DNA from 3 places in the Tissierella pigra genome. Region 2 is predicted to be linked to each of the others. Evidence: predicted binding sites of a transcription regulator. Region 2 holds the regulator's gene; each other region holds the start of a gene.
The links. Region 2 encodes HrcA, which represses chaperone genes, less so after heat shock. Its sites were predicted from a motif close to ATTAGCACTCNATANTATNGAGTGCTAAT; they were not measured.
Positions count from the first base shown of each region.

Region 1: the regulator HrcA is predicted to act here: its motif matches at 1,997-2,025, upstream of KQI41_RS15135 (co-chaperone GroES).
Region 3: the regulator HrcA is predicted to act here: its motif matches at 1,856-1,884, upstream of htpG (molecular chaperone HtpG).

Region 1 covers NZ_JAHLPJ010000001.1:3,062,763-3,070,698, forward strand. Annotated here, with positions in the region: gene groL (chaperonin GroEL) at 1-1,547, opposite strand, end outside; gene KQI41_RS15135 (co-chaperone GroES) at 1,673-1,954, opposite strand; gene KQI41_RS15140 (DUF554 domain-containing protein) at 2,154-2,849, opposite strand; gene KQI41_RS15145 (ABC transporter permease) at 2,931-4,886, opposite strand; gene KQI41_RS15150 (ABC transporter ATP-binding protein) at 4,873-5,640, opposite strand; gene KQI41_RS15155 (sensor histidine kinase) at 5,798-6,868, opposite strand; gene KQI41_RS15160 (response regulator transcription factor) at 6,877-7,569, opposite strand; gene KQI41_RS15165 (DUF3160 domain-containing protein) at 7,605-7,936, opposite strand, start outside.
Region 2 covers NZ_JAHLPJ010000001.1:2,438,603-2,446,538, reverse strand. Annotated here, with positions in the region: gene lepA (translation elongation factor 4) at 1-1,790, shown strand, start outside; gene hemW (radical SAM family heme chaperone HemW) at 1,839-2,975, shown strand; gene hrcA (heat-inducible transcriptional repressor HrcA) at 3,106-4,158, shown strand; gene grpE (nucleotide exchange factor GrpE) at 4,183-4,701, shown strand; gene dnaK (molecular chaperone DnaK) at 4,725-6,533, shown strand; gene dnaJ (molecular chaperone DnaJ) at 6,618-7,736, shown strand; gene prmA (50S ribosomal protein L11 methyltransferase) at 7,829-7,936, shown strand, end outside.
Region 3 covers NZ_JAHLPJ010000001.1:645,527-653,462, forward strand. Annotated here, with positions in the region: gene KQI41_RS03070 (HAMP domain-containing sensor histidine kinase) at 1-977, shown strand, start outside; gene KQI41_RS03075 (GTP pyrophosphokinase) at 1,041-1,787, shown strand; gene htpG (molecular chaperone HtpG) at 1,920-3,797, shown strand; gene KQI41_RS03085 (DUF445 family protein) at 3,855-5,318, shown strand; gene KQI41_RS03090 (adenosylcobalamin-dependent ribonucleoside-diphosphate reductase) at 5,432-7,564, shown strand; gene KQI41_RS03095 (DUF1576 domain-containing protein) at 7,636-7,936, opposite strand, start outside.

The DNA of each region.
Region 1 (7,936 bases), 620 kb from region 2:
GTAGTAAGTACCATTGCTGCTACAGATGCTGCATTTTGTAGAGCTGATCTAGTTACCTTAGTTGGGTCTGCTATACCTGTTTGAATCATATCTACATATTTTTCATTTAAAGCATCGAATCCAGTACCTACAGCTTCTGCTTTAACTTTTTCTACAATAACAGAACCTTCTAATCCTGCATTAGTTGCTATTTGTCTAACTGGTTCTTCTAATGCACGAACTATTATACTAACTCCTGTTTTTTCATCTCCATTTGTAGTTTCAAGTAATTTAGCAACAGCTGGTATTGCATCTATTAACACTGTTCCACCACCAGGAACCATACCCTCTTCAACTCCTGCACGAGTTGCAGCTAGAGCATCTTCTATTCTAAGTTTTCTTTCTTTAAGTTCAGTTTCAGTTGCAGCACCTACTTGGATTACTGCTACTCCTCCTGATAATTTAGCTAATCTTTCTTGAAGTTTTTCAGCATCGAATTCTGAATCTGTTTCTTCAAGTTGAGCCTTGATTTGTTTAACTCTATTTTTAATTTCTTCTTGGTCCCCTTCTCCATTAACTATTACAGTTGTTTCTTTATCTACCTTAACCTTCGCTGCTCTACCTAACATATCAACAGTAGCTTCTTTCAAATCATATCCTAATTCTTCTGATATTACTGTTCCACCTGTTAATATAGCTATATCTTGTAACATTTCTTTTCTTCTATCACCAAAACCAGGTGCCTTAACAGCAATACAGTTGAATGTTCCTCTTAATTTGTTAACTACTAATGTAGCCATTGCTTCTCCTTCAATATCTTCAGCAATGATTATTAGTGGTTTACTCATTTGTACTATTTCTTCAAGAATAGGAAGAATTTCTTGGATATTTGTAATCTTCTTATCTGTGATTAAAATATATGGATTATCATATTCCGCTATCATTTTTTCAGTATCTGTTACCATATAAGCAGATACATATCCTCTATCAAACTGCATACCTTCTACTACATCTAAAGTTGTTCCCATGGATCTTGATTCTTCTACAGTGATTACTCCATCTTTACCTACCTTTTCCATAGCTTCAGCTATTAATTTACCGATTTCTTCATCTCCTGCTGAAATTGATGCAAGTTGAGCTATAGCTTCTTTGGAGTCAACAGTCTTAGAGAATCTTTTGATTTCTTCTACTGCAGTATTTACAGCAGACCTAATTCCTTTTTGAAGAATCATTGGGTTTGCACCTGCTGCAACGTTTTTAAGCCCTTCTCTAATAATTGCTTGAGCAAGTAAAGTAGCTGTTGTTGTTCCATCTCCTGCCACATCATTAGTTTTTGTAGCTACTTCTTTAACAAGTTGAGCACCCATATTTTCATACTTATCTTCTAATTCGATTTCACGAGCAATAGTTACACCATCATTTGTAATAAGTGGTGCACCAAATTTTTTATCTAATACAACATTTCTACCTTTAGGTCCCAACGTAACTTTTACAGTATCAGCTAATTGGTTTATTCCTCTTTCCATTGCACGACGTGCATCTTCTCCAAACATAATTTCCTTAGCCATTTATATCCACTCCTTTTTAAATTCAGTTAATAGTTTTTTTAGTGAATAACTAATAGTTGAAAAGATTAAGGACCCAAAAGTCTTACTTAAAACTTTTCACTATTCACTATTAGTTATTCACTGGTTTATTCTACTATTGCTAATATGTCAGATAATTTTAATATAGTTAATTCTTCACCATCTACTTTTATTTCAGTTCCTGCATATTTTGAAAATATTACTTTGTCTCCTGCTTTAATTTGATCTTTTTTCTTTTCATCATTTGTAATATCTGCACCGATTGCAACTACTTCAGCCATTTGTGGTTGTTCCTTAGCAGAACTTGGTAAAACTATACCTGATTTTGTTTTTTCCTCTACTTCAACCTTCTTAATTACAATTCTATCACCTAGTGGTCTTAGGTTCATAATCAACTACCTCCCTATGTTAATAGTAATCTTTTTCTTTTTATTAGCACTCATTGTTATTGAGTGCTAATGTTTACAATATATATGTTACTTAAATGAATTGATGGAATCAAGTCTTAAATTTGACTGTATTAAGTCATCATTTGCTAAAATATACCTTTTTATCCATCATTCTTATTTTTTCTTTAATTTACTCTTATTATCTTATTAAATTAACCAAATTTACTAATATATAGTAAATAATAGGAATAAAAACTGACGGAAGCATATTTCCTACCTTTATTTTTTTAATCCCTAGTATATTTATTCCTATTGCCATAATAAGTAGCCCACCAACTGCTGACATTTCATTTACTACTTGCGGAGTCAATAAACCTTTTACAGAATTAGCTAATAAAGTAATACTGCCTTGATAAATAAACACTGGAATACTTGAAAATGCTACTCCGATTCCTAACGTTGAGGAAAATATTATAGCTGAAATACCATCAAGAATTGATTTCGCAAATAATGTTTCATGATTACTTTGTATACCAGATTCAAGAGAACCAACTATTGCCATAGCTCCCACGCAATATACTAAAGAAGCTGTTACAAACCCTTTAGAAAAATTACTATCCTTCCCTCCAAATTTACTTTGCAAGGAATTTCCTAGATTGTCTAGTTTGTTTTCTATCCCAATTATTTCACCTATTATACCTCCTACTACAATACTTCCTATAACTAAAATAATATTTTCAGATTTAATTCCTCCCATTATGCCAATAACCATTACTGCAAGACCTATCCCATCCATTATTGTATTCTTATAATCATCTTTAATTCCTTTTTTTATACCTATACCTAATAATGATCCTATTATAATTGCTACAGTATTTACTATTGTTCCTAGCATAATTAATCTACCTCCTTAAATACAGTGAATAGTGAATAACTAATAATGAATAGTTACTTATTCCATTTTTACTCTATTTTTTTAATTATATTTTACTTTTCTTATATACATTGTCCTTATTATAATAAAATAAATCATCTGAAACACTAAATATCCCAATGCAACTACAAGTCCGTTTGCAAAAAGATTTTTTTGAAGTAAATTAGAAAGAGATTTCAATGCAAACAAAGAATGTGTAGTACTAACCACAAAGGGCAAAAAGAATATAGTCCCTATTTGCTTAGTTATTATCTTATTTATCTCCTTCTCCGTTGTTCCAATTTTTCTAAGTATGTCGTATTCTACTTTATCCTGTTTTACTTCGTTGAATAGTTTAAAATATATTATACTGCCTGAAGCTATAAAGAATAAAAAGGCTATGAAAAATCCTATGAATAATGTGAGTCCGAAACTATTTTTAATACTTTTATATGGAATTGCCTTGGCATAATAGCTGTATTCATATTTACTTCCCAACATCTCCTTTATTTCAACTGAAGCATCAAAGGAATTCTTCCATTTATCTAGTTTTATTCCATTGTATATAACTAGATCCTCATCTCCTGCTATTTCCAGCCAGTTTTCATAGTCTTTATCATTTAATATAAAGGCATCAAAATATCCTAGTTTATTTAATGACATTACACTATCATGTAATTCTCCACTTACTTTATATTCTTTTACTTTGTCCTTTAGTTTTAATTGTGCTGTTTCTAAAGGATACCTCTTAATCTTTTCTGGTTTACCATTATAGTCAATTATCTCATAAGGAAAATTATATACTACCTCATTCTCTTTTACTGTAATTTCATCCTTTCCTTGATAAACTGCTAGTTTATTATAATCCTCATTGGATATAAGTAAAATTTCTTCCCTAATATTATCATTAATTTTTTTTGATTCATTTTTAATCCTTATATTTTTAACTGTATGAAACTCATTTATTTTTAAATCATAATTTTCTAGGATTTCTTTTACTTTATCTATGCTCTGATTATCCTTCAATGTTTCTCCTTTTTGTATTATTCCAATATCCTCTGGTGTATCAATTCCTGATATACTTGAACTTTCTGTAAAAAATGAATATATAGTTTCTGTAGCAGTAAAGGTAATTGCACCTAAAATCGCTGCTGCAAATAATACCTTAGCTGTATCTTGTAATTTGAATATCATTTGAGAATAGGATATCATATTAACCTTTTTATAAAGGATATTTTCATTTTTTAAAACTTTATTAGCCACAGCTATGCTAAATTGAGTAAATGTAAAATAGGTACCAGCTACAACTATAAATATAACTGGAAGCATAGCCAAAGGGACAAAAGCTCCTTCTACAATCCAAGCTATACCATATCCTAAGACCAATAAACTAACACCAAGAATTGATTTTTTTCTCGAAAAGTTTGGTATTTCCTTAGGTATCCTATTGCTTTTAATCTGTTGTATTATTTCTTTATTTTTTATTTTAAAAAGCATTAAAATACTTACTATTTCAAATAAAACAAAAAACACTAAAATCGTAAGCCCTAAAGCCTTAAAGGATATATTAAATGGAAGGCTAATATCCATAAATGCTTCCATGGCCATAAGAAATAATTTAGAAAAAACTAATCCTGACAATATCCCAGTTCCTATGGATAAAATTGTTATTATAGTGTTTTCTATAAATACATATTTCCTTATTTGTTTTCTTGTCATTCCATATAAAGAAAGTAATCCAAACTCCTTCCCTCGAGACTTCAAAAATATGGAGGTAGAATATTCCACAAATAACACGGAAAATATTACTATAATAACTTGACAAGCTATCATACTATTAATTACTCCCATTTGTGATACTGGATGTCCACCTATACCCTTATAATTTAAAGAGGGATGAAATACAAAGTTAGCAAATATAAAAAATGCTGTAACAGCAAACGCATTGCTTAAATAATACATTACATATCTATATAGATTTCCTTTAACATTACTAAGAGCCATATTAGATATTTTCATTATACCCACCTCCTAAAAGAGATAAGGCATCTAATATTTCTTTAAAAAATATTTGTCTGTTAGAATCCTTAACTATTTCAGTGAAAAATTTTCCATCCTTTATCATTATTATTCTCTTACAGAAACTAGCTGCAAAGGCATCATGAGTTACCATTACTATGGTTGCCTTTCTCTTTTCATTAATTTTCTCTAAAGAACTCATTAAATCAAAGGATGCCTTAGAATCTAAGTTCCCTGTAGGTTCATCTGCTAGAATAATAGCTGGATTATTAATTAATGCCCTTGCACAAGCAGTCCTTTGCTGCTGTCCTCCTGATATTTCATAGGTTCTTTTATCTAAAATATCCTTAATATTTAATATGGATGATATTTCATCTAATTTCTTTTCTATTTCTTTTTTTAATAGTCCTTCTAAAACTAAAGGAAGAATTATATTTTCTTTTACTGACAATGTGTCTAATAGATTAAAATCTTGAAATATAAAACCCAAATTTCTTCTTCTAAATATAGCCAATTTATCTTCTTTTAGCCTGTATGGATCTTCTCCATTTATATTGATTTCTCCTGATGATGGAGAGTCTATTGTAGCAAGGATATTTAATAATGTAGTCTTTCCACTACCTGAAGGACCCATTATTCCCACAAATTCTCCTTCTTTTATATTCATGTTAAAATTATCTAACGCCTTTACTGATATTCCTTTGCCTTTGCTTCCATATATTTTAGATAAATCTTTAGTTTGTAATACTGCCATTTCATTACCTCCTGATTTGTATTTCTATATATATCATAATAATTTAAGGGAAATCTTTCTATCGATTTCCCTTTCAAATGGAGATATTATCTTACAATATTGTTAGGTTAGGTCATTTTCCGCAGTTTCCCAACTCAAATCTATTTACTCACTCCGTTCACTGTGTTAGGTCATAAATACTCTTGCCGTGGTAAAAAATAATACTTGATTTTGTACCTTCTCCTTCAATGGATTCTATGGATACTCCATGACCTAGTTTATCACATACATCCTTCACAAGGTACAGTCCCATTCCTGTAGATTCCAAATATTTCCTGCCATTCTTCCCAGTGAAAAAAGGATCAAACACCCTATCTAAATCCTGCTTAGGTATACCTACTCCCCTATCTTCAATTAGAACTACAGTTTTATTATTTTCATCATAGACTTCTATATCTATTACCTTATTATTACTATCCTTAACCTTCGAATATTTAATACTATTAGATAGTATTTGACTGATTACAAATTTAATCCATTTTTTATCGCTTTTAACTATTTTGTCTTCCTTTGAAATTATTTTAGGATAAATAGAATTTGCTATAAAGGCATTTTTATTTTCATTTATAATACTTCTAAGGATTTCAAATAAACTAACATCTTCTACTTTAAAGTCCAGTTCAAAATTGCTGACCCTAAGTGTATATAATGCCATTTCTAGACCATGAGATAGCTTTTCTACTTCCTCTCCAATACTTTCATAATTTTTTCTAGTATATTCATCAATATCCCTATCCCTTTCATCTTCCAAAATAAGCTTAATAACCGATACTGGAGTTTTCATCTGATGAATCCATCTATTATTAAAATAATTTTGTGTTTCAGAAGACTTTTTATGCTTTTCCAATGTACTTATATATTTAAGATAATTGCTGATTAAGACCTCTTTAAATAAATCATACTCTCTGCTTATTTTATCTGGAATATTGAATACATCAGTTAATTCAACATCATTATCCAATTTATTACTGATTAAATTATAAAACTTTCTTTTTCTCCCAAAATCAATAGATAGAAAAACTGTCAAGAATATAGTTGATAAAACAAAAGCATATATTATATTTGCTGTATGAAACCTTTCCTTTCTAATTATTAAATCAAGCATCATTATGATTATAGCTAGAAAATTACTAAGGAAATATATAATAATATAAAATAATCTATCTTTCAAATAATCTCTAAATCTCATTTTATCACCTAATCCCAAGTTTTTATCATGGAATAACCTTGGCCTCTTTTGGTCTGAATTGTATCATATATTCCTATATCCTCTAAGCGTTTTCTTAGCCTAGCAATATTTACTGATAAGGTATTATCATCTACAAACTCAACATCATCCCATAATTCTTCTAATAGTATTTCACGAGATACTATTTCATTTATATTGGATATAAGAATATACAGAAGACTAAATTCCTTTTTACTTAACTCTATCTTTTTCCCTGTCCATTCAACTATACTTTGATTTTTATATAAATATACTCCGTCTACTTCATATATATCCTTTGTATTGTTCTCTGCATATTCACCATATGTTCTTCTTATTGCTCCTTTTATTTTTGCCAATAATAAATCAAAGGAAAAGGGTTTTATGATATAATCATCCCCACCATTTTCTATTGCCATTACTTGATCCATATCTGAAAACCTAGCTGAAATAAATATTATAGGAACCTTAGATATACTTCTCAATTCTCTGCACCAAAAGAAGCCATCATAATTAGGTAAATTTATATCCAACAGGACTATATGTGGATTCTCAATTATAAATTCTCCTTTTATATTGGAATAATCCTTAACTGTAGTCACTATATAATTATATCTTTCTAATCTATCCTTAATAAGATTTAAAATTTTTTCATCATCTTCTATAACAAAAATTTTATACATTTTGTCACCTCTTAAATTCTGCACCCTTTACTCATTTATTCACTCCCATTGGGATAAGGTATTTCTCCTTTTCCCTCTCTTATAAAGGAATTTGTCCACTGTGGCATAGGTGGCTGATTATTTTCCTTAATCATTTCCTGCCATTTTTCATCTGTTAGCCTCTCTCCAGATATAAATTCATGATAACTAAATATAGCTCCCCTTGTAAGATATAGATTGCCATCTATAGGTACAACCACATATATTTCGTAGGCAGGACCTACTCCTGCTTCTACATATCCACCATCACTATATTTATTGGGTGCTAAAGTTTGAAAATCAGCAATAACTGCCATGTTCTTATCTGTTTCAGAAGTTATCTCAAACC
Region 2 (7,936 bases):
ATATAAGAAATTTTTCGATTATTGCCCATATAGACCATGGAAAATCTACTTTGGCAGATAGATTAATAGAAAAAACTGGAATGCTGACTTCAAGAGAAATGCAAAGCCAAGTTTTAGACAATATGGACCTAGAAAGGGAAAGAGGTATAACCATAAAGTTAAAAGCAGTAAGACTAGTTTATAATGCTAAAGATGGAGAAGAATATATACTAAATCTAATAGATACCCCTGGCCATGTGGACTTTACCTATGAAGTCTCAAGGTCTTTAGCTGCTTGTGAAGGTGCTGTACTAGTAGTGGACGCTACTCAAGGAATTGAAGCTCAAACTTTAGCTAATGTATATTTAGCACTAGATCAAGACTTGGAAATTTTACCAGTCGTAAATAAAATAGACTTGCCAAGTGCAAGACCAGAGGAAGTAAAAAAAGAAGTAGAAGATATTATAGGGATAGATTGTGAAGAAGCACCACTTATATCTGCAAAAGAAGGACTAAACATTGAAGATGTATTAGAGAGCATAGTAAAATATGTACCTGCACCAAAGGGAGATGTCAATGCACCATTAAAGGCACTTATATTTGACTCCTATTATGATAGTTATAAGGGTGTTATTTGTTATATAAGAGTATATGAAGGTACTATAAAGCCTGGTATGGAAATAAAAATGATGTCAACAGGAAAATCCTATGAAGTAGTAGAAGTAGGTGTAAATACATCAAGACATATAACTTTAGATAAACTAGAACCAGGAGATGTAGGTTTTGTAACGGCAAGTATAAAAAATGTAAAGGATGCTACAGTAGGAGATACTATAACAGGTGCAGACAATCCAACTAATGAGCCTCTGCCAGGTTATAAGAAAGTTATACCAATGGTTTATTGTGGAATATATCCTGCAGAGGGAGAAGATTTTAACACAGTTAGAGAAGCTCTTGAAAAACTACAGGTAAATGATGCAGCATTGGATTTTGAACCTGAAACATCTGTTGCTTTAGGATTTGGCTTTAGATGTGGCTTCTTAGGGCTCTTACACATGGAAATAATTCAGGAAAGATTGGAAAGAGAATTCGACTTAAACATAATAACTACTGCACCTTCAGTTATATACAAAATAACAAAAACTACAGGAGAAGTTGTGGAAATACAAAATCCATCTAATCTTCCTCCATTGACAGAAATAGAATATATGGAAGAACCTATTGTAACAGCTAATATAATGACTCCTACAGACTATGTAGGTGCAATAATGGAGCTTTGTCAAAACAAAAGAGGAACTTTCTTAAATATGGAGTATTTAGAAGAAAAAAGGGTTGTACTTCATTATGAACTACCTTTAAACGAGGTAATCTACGATTTCTTTGATGCACTTAAATCAAAGACTAGAGGATATGCTTCTTTAGATTATGATTTAAAAGGATACCAGCAATCGAAACTTGTGAAAATGGATATTCTTATTAATGGAGAATTAGTAGATGCCTTCTCCTTAATAGTTCATGAGGAAAAGGCATATGAAAGAGGAAGAAATATAGCAGAAAGATTAGTAGATGTTATACCAAGGCATCAGTTTGCAGTACCTATTCAAGCTACCATAGGTTCAAAAATAATAGCAAGAGAGACCATAAGGGCCCTTAGAAAAGATGTACTTGCTAAATGTTATGGTGGAGATATATCGAGGAAGAAGAAATTACTAGAGAAACAAAAAGAAGGTAAAAAGCGTATGAGACAAATTGGTTCAGTTGAAGTTCCTCAGGAAGCATTTTTAACTGTTCTAAAATATGATGAAAAATAATCTATGGAACGGTTTCTACCGTTCCTAAATTAATTTTAGGAGGAAAAAATGAAAGAAATCTCTTTATATATTCATATACCATTCTGTATAAGCAAATGTTATTATTGTGATTTTACGTCATTTTCCCATGAAAATCATAGAATTCATGATTATATAGGTAGTCTCCTAATTGAAATGGAACTGTATAAGGAAAAACTAAAAGATTATACTATAAAAACCATATTTATAGGCGGTGGAACTCCATCATCTATAGATGGAAAATATATATATAAACTCCTTAAGTTTATATATGAAAATTTCAATACTACTGGTTTAACAGAAATAACTATAGAAGCAAATCCAGGAACCATAGATAAAGAAAAAGTAAGGTTATACAAAGAAGCCGGAATCAATAGAGTCAGTATGGGAGTACAAACTCTAGATAATAATTTATTAAAATCCATAGGAAGAATTCATACCTCGGAAGATTTTTATAGAAGTTATGAATTGCTAAAGGGAGCAAATATAGAAAATATCAATGTAGATTTAATCTTTGGACTGCCTAACCAAACTATTGAAAATGTAATAGATTCACTAGATAAGATAATTCAAATTGGAGTAAAACACATATCTTATTATGGACTTATATTAGAAGAAAATACAAAGCTGTATAATTTATATAGGAAAGGAAGTATAACACTTCCTAATGAGGATATTGAAAGAGAAATGTATCATAAGGTTACAGAATATCTTATTAATTATGGATATAATCACTATGAAATTTCCAACTATAGTTTGGCAGGATATGAATGTAAACATAATTTAGTCTATTGGGACTTAGAACCGTATTTAGGATTAGGATTAAGTAGTCATTCTTATATGGAAAATAAAAGGTTTTTTAACGTATCTAATATAAATAATTATATAAAAAAGTTAAAGGAAAAGGATTTGCCAATAGATGGAGAAGAAATAATTAATTTGGAAACAGAAATAGAGGAATTTTGTATATTAGGACTAAGAAAAATAAAAGGAATAAATAAACTAGAATTTAAGAGAAGATTTGACGAAGAAATAGAAAATCGATATGAGGATATAATAAATAAGCATATAAATAATGGATTAATAGTAAATGAAAAAGGCTTTGTTAAATTAACAAAGAAAGGGTTAGATTTATCCAACTTAGTAGAAGTAGATTTTCTAAAATAATTTAACATTTTTATCAAAAACTATTGACAAAATTTATTAGTAGTGGTAACTTTAAATCGTAAGCATTAGCACTCAATAACATAGAGTGCTAATAACAAGTCTAGTATTTAAAATACTGAGGTGATAGAGTATGCTAGATAATAGAAAGCTTAAAGTTCTTTATGCCATTATAAATTCTTATATAATGAGTGCAGAACCTATAGGTTCACGAACAATAACTAAACAATATGATTTAGGAGTAAGCTCTGCTACCATAAGAAATGAAATGTCTGATTTAGAAGAATTAGGATATCTAAACAAACCTCATTCTTCGTCAGGAAGAGTTCCGTCAGATAAGGCATATAGATTATATGTAAATGAAATCTTAAAAAATCAAAATTATAAAATAGATTTAGAAAAGAAGGGCAAGATTAAAAAAATCTTAATTAGTGAATCAAGAGAAATAGAGCAGCTATTACAAAACTCTGCAAAAGTATTATCTGCTATAACCAGCTATACAGCCCTTGCACTATCTCCAAACATGAAAGGATCTAAAATAAAACATATTCAGTTAATACCAATTGATGAAAAACAGGTATTGATGGTTTTAATAAGCAATACTGGAACAGTTAAAAATTCTATTTTTAGATTGAATCAGGAGATACCAGAAGAACAGATTAATATAATATCTAATTATTTAACTCACAAACTAAAAGGTTTATCAATAGAAGAAATTGGTGAGGAATTATCAGAGGGTATAATGAAGGAAATATATGAATATAAGACCACTATAGATAAAATTATACCTATTATAAACCAATCTATGGAAGATATAGATAATGTTGATTTATATTCAGATGGTATAACTAAAATACTAAATTTTCCAGAGTATAAGGACTTAGAAAAAGCTAAATCTTTTATATCCTTTATAGAAGATAAAGATTTAGTTGTAGATCTTTTATTAAATAACTCTATATCTCAAGATATGGAAATAATAATTGGAAATGAAAATATTCATGAATCTATAAAAGATTGTAGCTTAATTACAACAACCTATAAACTAGGGGATAAAACCATAGGAAAAATAGGTATTATAGGCCCTACAAGAATGGATTACTTGAATTTAATAAATACATTGCAGTTATTTTCTGTAAACATTACAGAAATTATAGATATGCTCATGGGCAAACATATCTCAAGATAACTATAATATTTAAGAGGTGATGTAATGAAAAAAGAAAATGAAAACCCTAAAGAAGATGAGGAGTTAACAGAAGAAGTTATTTCTGATAGTTCTAATGAAGATTTGGAAGAAACTGAGGAATCAAAACAAGTAGAAGAGCTAAACAATAAATTATTAAGACTTCAAGCTGATTTTATTAATTTTAGAAAAAGAGCTGAAAAAGATAAGGAAAGTACAATTGCTTATGCTTTAGAATCTTTTGTATGCGATTTATTGCCTATAATAGATAATTTTCAAAGAGCAATGGAATCGGAAGAAGATAAGGAAAGCGGTTTTTATAAAGGTATAGAAATGATATACCAACAGTTAATAAAAACCCTTAATGACAATGGAATTGAAGAAATAAAATCCTTAGGAGAAGATTTCAATCCTAATTTCCATCATGCAATACTTATGGAAGAAAATACAGAATATGATGAAGGAAAAATATCTGAAGTGTTACAGACAGGGTATATATTAAAAGACAAAGTTATTAGACCATCAATGGTTAAAGTTGCAAAATAACATTTATTTAGGAGGAGTTATATATGGGAAAAATAATTGGAATTGACTTAGGTACTACAAACTCATGTGTTGCAGTAATGGAGGGTGGAGAGCCTACTATAATAGCTAATATAGAAGGAAATAGAACAACACCATCTATAGTAGCATTTACAAAGGATGGAGAAAGACTTGTTGGTGAAACAGCAAAAAGGCAAGCCATAACAAATCCAGATAGAACAGTAGCTTCAATAAAAAGAAAAATGGGTTCAGACCATAAAGTAAATATAGATAGTAAAGACTATTCACCAGAAGAAATATCAGCTATGATTTTACAAAAAATCAAGGCAGATGTAGAAAGCTATTTAGGTGAAACTGTTACTGAGGCAGTAATTACAGTGCCAGCGTATTTCACAGATAGTCAAAGACAAGCAACAAAAGATGCTGGAAAAATAGCAGGATTAGAAGTAAAAAGGATTATAAATGAACCAACAGCAGCAGCTCTTGCTTATGGAATGGATAAAGAAGAAGGACAGCATAAGATTATGGTATTCGACTTAGGTGGAGGTACTTTTGACGTATCTATACTAGAACTTGGAGATGGAGTATTTGAAGTATTAGCTACTCGCGGAAACAATAATCTAGGGGGAGACGACTTTGATGAAGCCGTAGTAAACTATATAGCTGAACAATTTAAAAAAGAAAATGGAATAGATTTAAAACAAGATAAAATGAGTTTACAAAGACTGAAAGAAGCTGCGGAAAAGGCTAAAAAAGAATTGTCTTCAACTATGTCAACAAATATCAATCTTCCATTTATTACTGCTACTCAATCAGGTCCATTACATTTAAATATGGATATTACAAGAGCGAAATTCAATGAATTGACTTCTAGCTTAGTTGATAAAACATTGGAGCCAGTTAGAGAAGCATTAAAAGATGCTGGTTTACAAGCTTCTGATATAGAAAAAGTGCTTTTAGTTGGTGGTTCAACTAGAATTCCAGCTGTTCAAGATGCAGTTAAGAAGTTAATCGGAAGAGAACCTCAAAAAGATATTAACCCAGATGAATGTGTTGCATTAGGCGCAGCAATACAAGGTGGGGTTCTTGCTGGAGAAGTTAAGGATATACTTTTATTAGACGTTACACCACTTTCTTTAGGTATTGAGACTTTAGGTGGAGTAACTACTAGATTGATTGAAAGAAATACAACTATACCAACTAAAAAGAGTCAAATATTTACTACAGCAGCAGATAACCAAACATCAGTAGATATTCATGTTCTACAAGGTGAACGTCAAATGTCTGCAGACAATACTACATTGGGAAGATTCCAATTAACAGGATTACCTCCAGCACAAAGAGGAGTTCCGCAAATAGAAGTAACTTTTGATATAGATGCCAATGGTATTGTAAATGTAAGTGCAAAAGACTTAGGAACAGGAAAAGAACAGAGAATAACCATAACTGCTTCTACTAAGCTTTCAGATGATGAAATAGAAAGAAAAGTAAAAGAAGCAGAGAGATTTGCAGAAGAAGATAAAAAGAGAAAAGAAACTATCGAAATAAGAAATAATGGAGATAATCTAGTTTATCAAACTGAAAAGACTTTAAAAGAAGTAGAAGACAAAATTGGGGCAGATGAAAAAGCACAAGTTGAATCCAAGCTAGAAGAGTTAAAGAAAGCGTTAGAGGGAGACGACTATGATGAAATTAAGCAAAAAACTGAAGAATTAACTGAAGCATTTTATTCTATATCTCAAAAAATGTATGAAAATGCTAATAACCAAGAAGGCAGTCAAGAAGCAAATGATGATGTAGTAGATGCAGACTACGAAGTAGTAGATGAAGAATAAAAAAAGAAAAATATATGAGCTAAATCATTTGATTTAGCTCATATATTTGATATAATTGTATGAGGAAATTTAAAGGTTGGTGAAATGATGAGGGATTACTATGAAATCTTGGGTATAGGTAAAGATGCATCAGAAGATGAGATAAAGAGGGCCTATAGAACTTTAGCAAAGAAATATCATCCTGATTTAAATCCAAATAATGAAGAAGCTGAAGCAAAATTTAAAGAAGCGAATCAGGCTTATGAAATATTAAGTGATCCAGAGAAAAAATCTAGATATGATAGATTTGGACACGCAGGAGTAGATCCTCAAGCAGGTGGATATGGTGAAGGCTTTGGAGGATTTGGTGATATTTTTGAAGATATATTTGATATGTTTGGTGGTGGATTTAGTAGGGGTTCAAGACGAAATGGACCAACTAGGGGTAATGATTTAAGGTATGATTTAAATCTAGAGTTTAAGGAATCCATATTTGGCACAGAAAAAGAAATACAAATTAGAAGAACAGAAAATTGCAGTTCTTGTAGCGGGACGGGAGCCAAACCAGGAACATCAAAGGAAACTTGTAGGACCTGTAATGGTAGAGGAGAAGTAAGATATGCTCAGCAAACTCCTCTTGGACAATTTGTAAGGACTTCTACTTGTGATACTTGTAATGGAACAGGTGAAATCATTAAAGAAAAATGTAATAGTTGTAATGGTTCAGGCAAAGAAATGAAGACTAAAAAGATTAAAGTTAAAATTCCTGCAGGTGTGGATAATGAGTCTATTATATCCATGAGAGGAGAAGGTGAATCTGGAGATAAAGGCGGACCTAGCGGAGATTTATATATTTATATAAATGTAGCTGAAGACCCAATATTTAAACGTACTGGAAATAATATATATCTAACTATACCTATTACATTTACAGAAGCAGCATTGGGAGCAGAAATACAAGTACCGACTTTAGAAGGGATAACAAATTATACTATTCCAGAAGGAACACAGACAGGAACTGAATATAGACTTAAAGGTATGGGAGTTCCATATCTTAGAGGACATGGAAGAGGAGATTTATTTTTTACTGTAGAAGTAGCAGTGCCTACTAAATTATCAGAGAAGCAAAAAGAATTATTAAGGGATTTTGCGAAAGAAACTGGAGAAGATATTAAAGAACATAAAAAAGGATTTTTTGGCAAGGTTAAAGATGCCTTTAATTAACAATCACTATACAGTGATTGTTTTTAAAATCATAGTGACTTTTATATTATGCTTAGGTTATAATTATTTTAAACTAAAAAGGATGTGTGTTTATGAATTGGACGGAAGTTAAAATAAAAACTACTGCCGAATTAGAGGACTTAGTATCAAGCATTTTATATGATGCAGGAGCTACGGGACTTGCTATAGAAGATCCAAGA
Region 3 (7,936 bases), 1.8 Mb from region 2:
TTATGATATTTTCTAGTATATTATCGGGACTTATCTTGTTTATATTAATTAGATGTGATTTTCTTTCCTATATAAGGGTAACTCCAAGACTATTTCTAATGATTGGACTTATTGTAAGTACAATTATTGGAACGATTCTTACTTTTCCCATAGGGAAGCACTTTTTAAGACCTTTAAATCAATTGATTGAAGCAACACAAGAAGTAGCTAAGGGGAATTTTAATGTTAAGGTAAAGGAACTCAAGAAAAATTATGAAATAGATAAACTTATTAGAAGCTTTAACATTATGACAAATGAATTAAGCAGTATAGAAATGTTTCGTAAAGACTTTATTAATAACTTTTCTCATGAGTTCAGAACACCAATAGTGTCCATAAGAGGATTTGCAAGACAACTTAAAAATTCCACTTTAACAGATGAAATGCGTAAGGAATATATTGATATAATAATTAGAGAGTCTGAAAGACTTACAAATATGTCCTCAAACATTTTGCTTTTAACAAAACTTGAAAATCAAGAAATAGTTACAGACAAAAAGTTGTTTTCATTGGACGAGCAGATTAGAAACTGCATACTCTTATTACAGATGGAGTGGGAGAGGAAAGATATTAGTTTTAATATTGAGTTAGACTCAGTTGAGTATTATGGAAATGAAGAAATGTTATCTCATGTTTGGTTAAATTTATTAGGAAATGCAATTAAGTTCAGCCACAATGGGGGAGAAATTAAAGTAAAATGTTGTAATGAGGGTAACTATATTAAAATCAAAATATCTGATAATGGTATAGGAATGAATGATGATACTAGACATCAAGTATTTGAAAAGTTTTATCAAGGGGACTCCTCACGTTCTTCAGAAGGTAATGGTTTAGGGCTTTCTCTTGTGAAACGTACTGTGGATTTATGTGAAGGGAAAATAAATGTAAAGAGCCGCTTGGGAAAAGGAACAGATATTGCTATTAGATTACCAAATTGAATAAAAATGAAAAGTTAAAGAGTATACAATTAAATTTAAATAGACAAAAGAGGTGTGTTTAAGATGGAAATAAAAGCAGCAGTAAATATGAATCAATTAAAGATGATGGAAAAGGAACTAAAGAGATTTTTAATGTCCTATAAGTTTGGACTTGAAGAAGTAAAGACAAAAATCAATATTTTGAATCAGGAATTTCAATACATTCATGACTATAATCCTATTGAGCATGTGAAATCTAGAATTAAAACTCCTGAAAGTATTATAGAAAAATTAAATAGAAAAGATTTAGAGATTTCTTTTCCTTCAATAAAAGAGAACATTAAAGATATAGCTGGGATTCGGATTGTTTGTTCATTTGTATCGGATATATATAAAATAAGTGAAATGCTAAAGCAACAGAAGGATTTGAAGGTCATAAAGTATAGAGATTATATAAAAAATCCTAAGCCCAATGGGTATCAAAGTCTTCACTTGATTTTACAGGTACCGGTATTTATGTCAGATAGGATTGAAGATGTTTATGTAGAAGTCCAGATTAGAACAATGGGGATGGATTTTTGGGCAAGTCTAGAGCATAAAATTTATTATAAATATAATAGTGACATTCCTCAAAGATTAAAGGACGAATTAAAGGAAGCTGCAATTACAGTGTCCCAATTAGATAGAAGAATGGAAAACCTTAGCAAAGAGGTTACAAAGATAAAGGATTCCAATAGTTCAGAGGAAAATTTAATAAATATTTTTGTGAAGGATAGTAACTTATACCTTCCTAATAGTTTTTTAAATTTAGAGAGAGAATTGGAAGCATAAATTTATAAATATAAAAGAAAAATATGCAAATTCTTGACATAGAAAAATAAATATGGTACATTTTTCTTATTAGCACTCTAATGATATGAGTGCTAATTTATTTAAAATAAGAATTGAGAAAGGGAAGATACTATGGAAAAGAGAGAATTTAGGGCAGAATCTAAGCGTTTATTAGATCTTATGGTAAACTCAATTTATACTCATAAGGAAATATTTTTAAGAGAATTAATTTCTAACTCATCTGATGCCATAGATAAAATTTATTACAAGGCATTAACAGATGAAAATATATCTTTCAACAAGGACGACTATTATATCAAAATAGTTGCAGATAAGGACAATAGAACCTTAACCATATCAGATACGGGAATAGGAATGTCTAAAGAAGAGTTAGAAGAACATCTTGGAGTAATAGCCAATAGTGGAAGCTTTGCATTTAAAAACGAAAACCAAATAAAAGATGGGTATGATATAATAGGTCAATTTGGTGTTGGATTCTATTCTGCATTTATGGTAGCAGATAAGGTAACAGTCATAAGTAAAACCTTTGGATCAGAAGAAGCATATAAATGGGAGTCAGAAGGAGCAGAAGGTTATATCATAGAAAATACGAAAAAGGACATAGTAGGAACAGATATAATTCTAAGTATAAAGGAAAACACAGAAGATGAAAAATATGATGAGTTTTTAGAAGAATATAGACTTAGGGGAATCATAAAAAAATATTCTGATTTCATTAGGTATCCTATTAAATTAGATATAACAAAGAGCAGACTTAAAGAAGGCTCAGAAGATGAATATGAAGAATATCAAGAAGAACAAGTAATTAATAGTATGGTTCCTATTTGGAGAAAAAATAAAAATGAGTTAAAAGAAGAAGACTATGAAAACTTTTATATGGAAAAACATTTTGGTTTTGATAAACCAATGAAATCCATTCATTTAAGTGTAGATGGAACTTTAAGATATAATGCTATATTATTTATACCACAGGAAGCACCTTATGATTTTTATACTAAGGAATATGAAAAAGGGCTGGAGTTATATTCCAATGGAGTCCTTATAATGGAAAAATGTGCTGATCTTTTACCAGATTATTTTAGTTTTGTAAAGGGAGTAGTCGATTCAGAAGATTTATCTCTTAATATATCTAGGGAAATATTACAACATGATAGGCAGCTAAAACTAATTGCTAAGAAGATTGAGGATAAAATAAAAGATGAATTAGCTTTAATATTAAAAAATAATAGAGAAGAATATGAAAAATTCTTTGAAAGCTTTGGTAAACAGTTGAAATTTGGTGTATATAGTGATTTTGGTATGAATAAAGAAGTTTTACAAGACCTGCTTTTATTCTATTCATCTAAGGAAAAGAAAATGGTTACATTAGATGAGTATATAAGTAGAATGGCAGAAGAACAAAAATATATTTATTATGCAGTTGGAGAATCAGTTGATAGAATAGATAAATTGCCACAGTCTGAAGTGGTAAAGGATAAAGGCTATGAAATTCTATACTTTACAGATGATATAGATGAATTTGCAATTAAGGTACTTATGAAGTATAAGGAAAAGGAATTCAAATCAGTATCATCAGGAGATTTAGGAATAGAAACTGATGATAATGATAAAGATAATGAAAAGGAAATGGAAGAAAATAAAGATTTATTTGGATTTATGAAAGATACTCTATTGAATAAGATAAAAGAAATCAAACCATCTAAGAGATTGAAAAATCATCCAGTTTGTTTATCCAGTGAAGGAGAACTTTCAATAGAGATGGAGAAGGTTTTAAATATGATGCCAGATAATCCAAATGTAAAGGCAGATAAGATACTGGAGATTAATGTAAATCACCCTGTATTTGAGACATTAAAATCTGCTTATGAAAATGATAAAGACAAATTAAAATTATATACTAATTTATTATATAATCAAGCTTTACTAATAGAAGGATTGCCTATTGAAGACCCTGTAGAATTTACAAATAATATATGTAAGCTTATGTAATATAGATAGATGGTTCTTTTATATAAAAGAACCATCTATACTTTGGAGGAGAAACGTATGAAATTAATAATACCAATTATAGTTGGAGCCATTATAGGATATTTTACAAACTGGCTTGCCATAAAAATGTTATTTAGACCTCATTATGAGAAGAAAATATTTGGCATAAAGATTCCTTTTACTCCTGGGTTAATACCTAAAGAAAAAGATAGAATAGCTAAGAGTATTGGTGAAACCGTAGGTATACATCTATTGTCTCCAGACACCATAATAGATTCTCTCGCTAATAAGGAAATAGACGATGAAATTAAGTCCTTTATTTATAATAAAATAGAGAAATTAAAGGAAAATCAACAATCTATAAAAGAATTTTTAGAAAATGTACTCAACAATTATGATGGATTTGTAGCAGAAATAGAAATAAAAATAAAAGATTTAATTATGATACAAATTAGAAAACAGAAATTCAGAAACTTATTAATTAAATCTATTACTGAAAAAGTCAATAATATGGAATGTGAAAATATTTATAAGGCATTAAATGAAAAGCTAAAGGAAGTTTTAGTAGAATTATCAAGTTCTTATGAATTAAAGAAAAAAATAATAGAACTGATAAAGTCAAAATTAAACAATTTATCAGATGATGAAAGAAAGTTATCTGAAATATTGCCAGAAGAAATAATTATTTCAATGAATAATTATATTGATGACAATAAAGATGAAATCGGAAATAATATAAGAAATGGTTTTAAAGACCCTGTTATACAACAAAAACTTAAAAATTCCATATCTGAATTGGTGTTGAAAAATATAAGTAAGGTAATTATGGCATTTGTAAGTCCAGATACCATAGCTGAAAAGATATTTCATATGATCGAAAAATATATAGATAGTGAAGATACAAACAATGATGTTGTAATGCTTATTAAGTCTCTATTGAATAAATTATTGGATTCAAAGGTTTCAGATATATCTCAAAGGGTATTGGACAGTACTTCTGAGGAAGAGCTTGAAAAAGTAGCAAGTATATTAATTGAATATATTTCTAATGAAGATAATCACAATATAATATTAAATATCTTAGGGGAGAAGCTAAAAAAATCTGAATTGGAAAATAAAGAAATTATAATATCTTATTTAGATGGAAATATAGGTAGGATTTTGGAAAGTGAAGAACTTGAAAAAAGTATAGATTCATTTATAAAAAGTATTATGGAGGAAGTTTTAAACAAATCCATTTCATCTATGGTAGAAAAAATAGATAAAGATAGTGTTTCAAGATTATATAGCTCTCTACGAAGCATATTTGATAAATTCGCCATAAATCAATTGCCAAAAATAATTGAATTCTTTAATATATCGAGAATTGTTGAAGATAAGATTCAAAGCTTTGATGTAAATTTTACAGAAAAGTTAATTTTAGATATTGCTGATAAAGAGTTAAAGGCTATTACATGGCTAGGAGCATTACTTGGTGGAATCATGGGAATACTAACTCCTCTTCTTCAAATGTTATATTAAGATAATTTAATATCTTTGATTTTTAAGATAATATTTGATAAATTGGGTATATGTTGTATATGAAATGTATAATATATACTATATATAGTTATATCAAATAGAGGGGGAGCAAAATGTTACAGGTTGAAAAACGAAATGGAAATATAGTTGTATTTGAAGAAGATAAAATTGTAAATGCCATCAAGAAGGCCATGGGAGAAACAGAATTAGGTATTGATGAAGATCTAGCTAAGGAAATTTCTCATAAGGTCTTTTTAGATTTTAATAAGCTAGAAATTGTAAATATAGAAAAGATTCAAGACTTTGTAGAAATAGAGCTTATGAAATCACGGCCAGATGTAGCAAAATTATATATAATCTATAGAGAAGAAAGAGCAAAGTTAAGAGAACAGGGATGGGTTATGTCTGACCTTCAAAGGGATATATATGAGAAAAAGTATCGCTATGAAAATGAATCTTTTGATGGATTTTTAACTAGAGTTAGTGGTGAAAATGATTCTATAAAAAAGGCCATAAAGGATAAGAAATTTATGCCAGCAGGACGTATTTTAGCTGGTAGAGGATTACACAAACTTGGAAGAAAAATTACACTTAGTAATTGTTATGTAATGCCTAAAGTTGAGGATAATATTGAATCCATATTTGATACTGCAAAATACCTTGCCAGAACTTATTCTTACGGTGGAGGAGTAGGGCTTACTATTTCTAAACTAAGACCAAAAGGTTCCAAAGTAAATAATGCTGCTAATACTACAACTGGAGCAGTTTCTTTTATGGATTTATTCTCCATGGTTACAGGATTAATTGGTATGAGAGGCAGACGTGGAGCATTGATGTTGAATATGGATTGCAATCATCCAGATATAGAAGATTTTATTGATGTTAAAAATGATTTGTCTAAAGTGAATTATGCAAATATATCTGTAAATATCGATGATAAGTTTATGAATGCAGTAAAAAATAATGAGGAATATGAGTTATACTTTAAAGTTGAAGCTACAGGAGAAGAAATAAGCAAGACAGTTGATGCAGGAGAATTATTTGAAAAGTTATCTAGAAACAATTGGAATATGGCAGAGCCTGGTATATTATTTCAAAATAGGATTAACTCATGGCATTTAATGAGTGAAGATAGAGACTTTGAATTTGCAGGAGTTAACCCTTGTGCTGAGGAGACCTTACCTGCGTTTGGAAGTTGTAATTTATCTTCTATTAACTTATCTGAATTTGTAAAAAATCCTTTTACCAAATATGCTTATTTTGAATATGAAAGATTTGGTAAAATGGTAAGGGATGGGGTAATTTATTTAAACGAAGTATTAGATGAAAATATGGAATTACACCCATTAGAGCAGCAAAGAGAAATGTCAAGAGAGTTGAGACAGATTGGTCTTGGAATTATGGGGTTAGCAGATATGTTTATTAAGTTAGGAATCAAATATGGAGGGAAAGAATCTATTGATTTAATTCATAAAATAGGTCATACCATGGTTAATGAAGCTTTAAGACAATCAGCTTTACTGGCTGAGGAATATGGACCATTCCCAAGATATAATAAAGAAGCAATCCTTAGTTCACCATTTCTTATAGATAATGCAACGGAGGAAGTGCTAGAGCTAATTAAGGAGTATGGGTTGAGAAATAGTCAGCTACTAACTATACCACCTACGGGAAGTATATCAACATTAATAGGATGCAGCAATGGAGTGGAACCGATATTTCAAGTGTCCTATACAAGAAAGTCTGAGTCTTTACATCATGTAGACACATATTATAAAGTATTTACACCTATAGTTAAAGAATATATGGATAGAAACAATATTTCTAAAGAAGAAGATTTGCCAGAATTCTTTATAACTACTTCAAACTTAAACTATAAAGATAGAATAGAGGTTCAGGCAGCTTGGCAGCAATATATAGATGCAAGTATATCTTCCACAGTAAATGTACCAAATGAGTTTACAGTTGAAGAAGTAGAAGACTTATATATGTATGCTTGGGAAAAGGGATTAAAAGGAATAACTATTTATCGTGATGGATGTGCAAGATCAGGAATTCTTATTACAAATAAGGAAAAGGAAAATAGATTAGAAAAAATAGATGAATTGAAAAATGAAATAAATAAATTAGCAGAAGAACAAATAAAAGAAGACCCAGATACTTGTCCTATGTGTGCTGGGGATATGATGCACAGTGGAGGATGCTCAGAGTGTCAAGACTGTGGATATAGTCCTTGCTCATTTTAATTATTAAAAAACAAGCTAAATGATTGCCATTTAGCTTGTTTTTATCTTATTTAATTATTCTTTTAATACCTTTATTTTTTTTCCTTTTTAAAGAAAGCTTCTAAAACTGGAACCATAATTCCTGCTACTATTCCACAAGAGAATCCATTATTATAAAGATTTAATCCATTATGTATCTGGAATACATTGGCTACAACAGAAACATGAAGGAAGCCAGCAACTATACCAGCTATACATCCATAAGACCCTGCAATAGGTGCTAATGCTGTACCAAATAATGCTGCCATAATTACAGTTGTTGAAGAAGCATTAAAAATCTTTATTATAGCCGCCAGATATACACCAATAAAAATAGGTATTGAATTTCTAGGA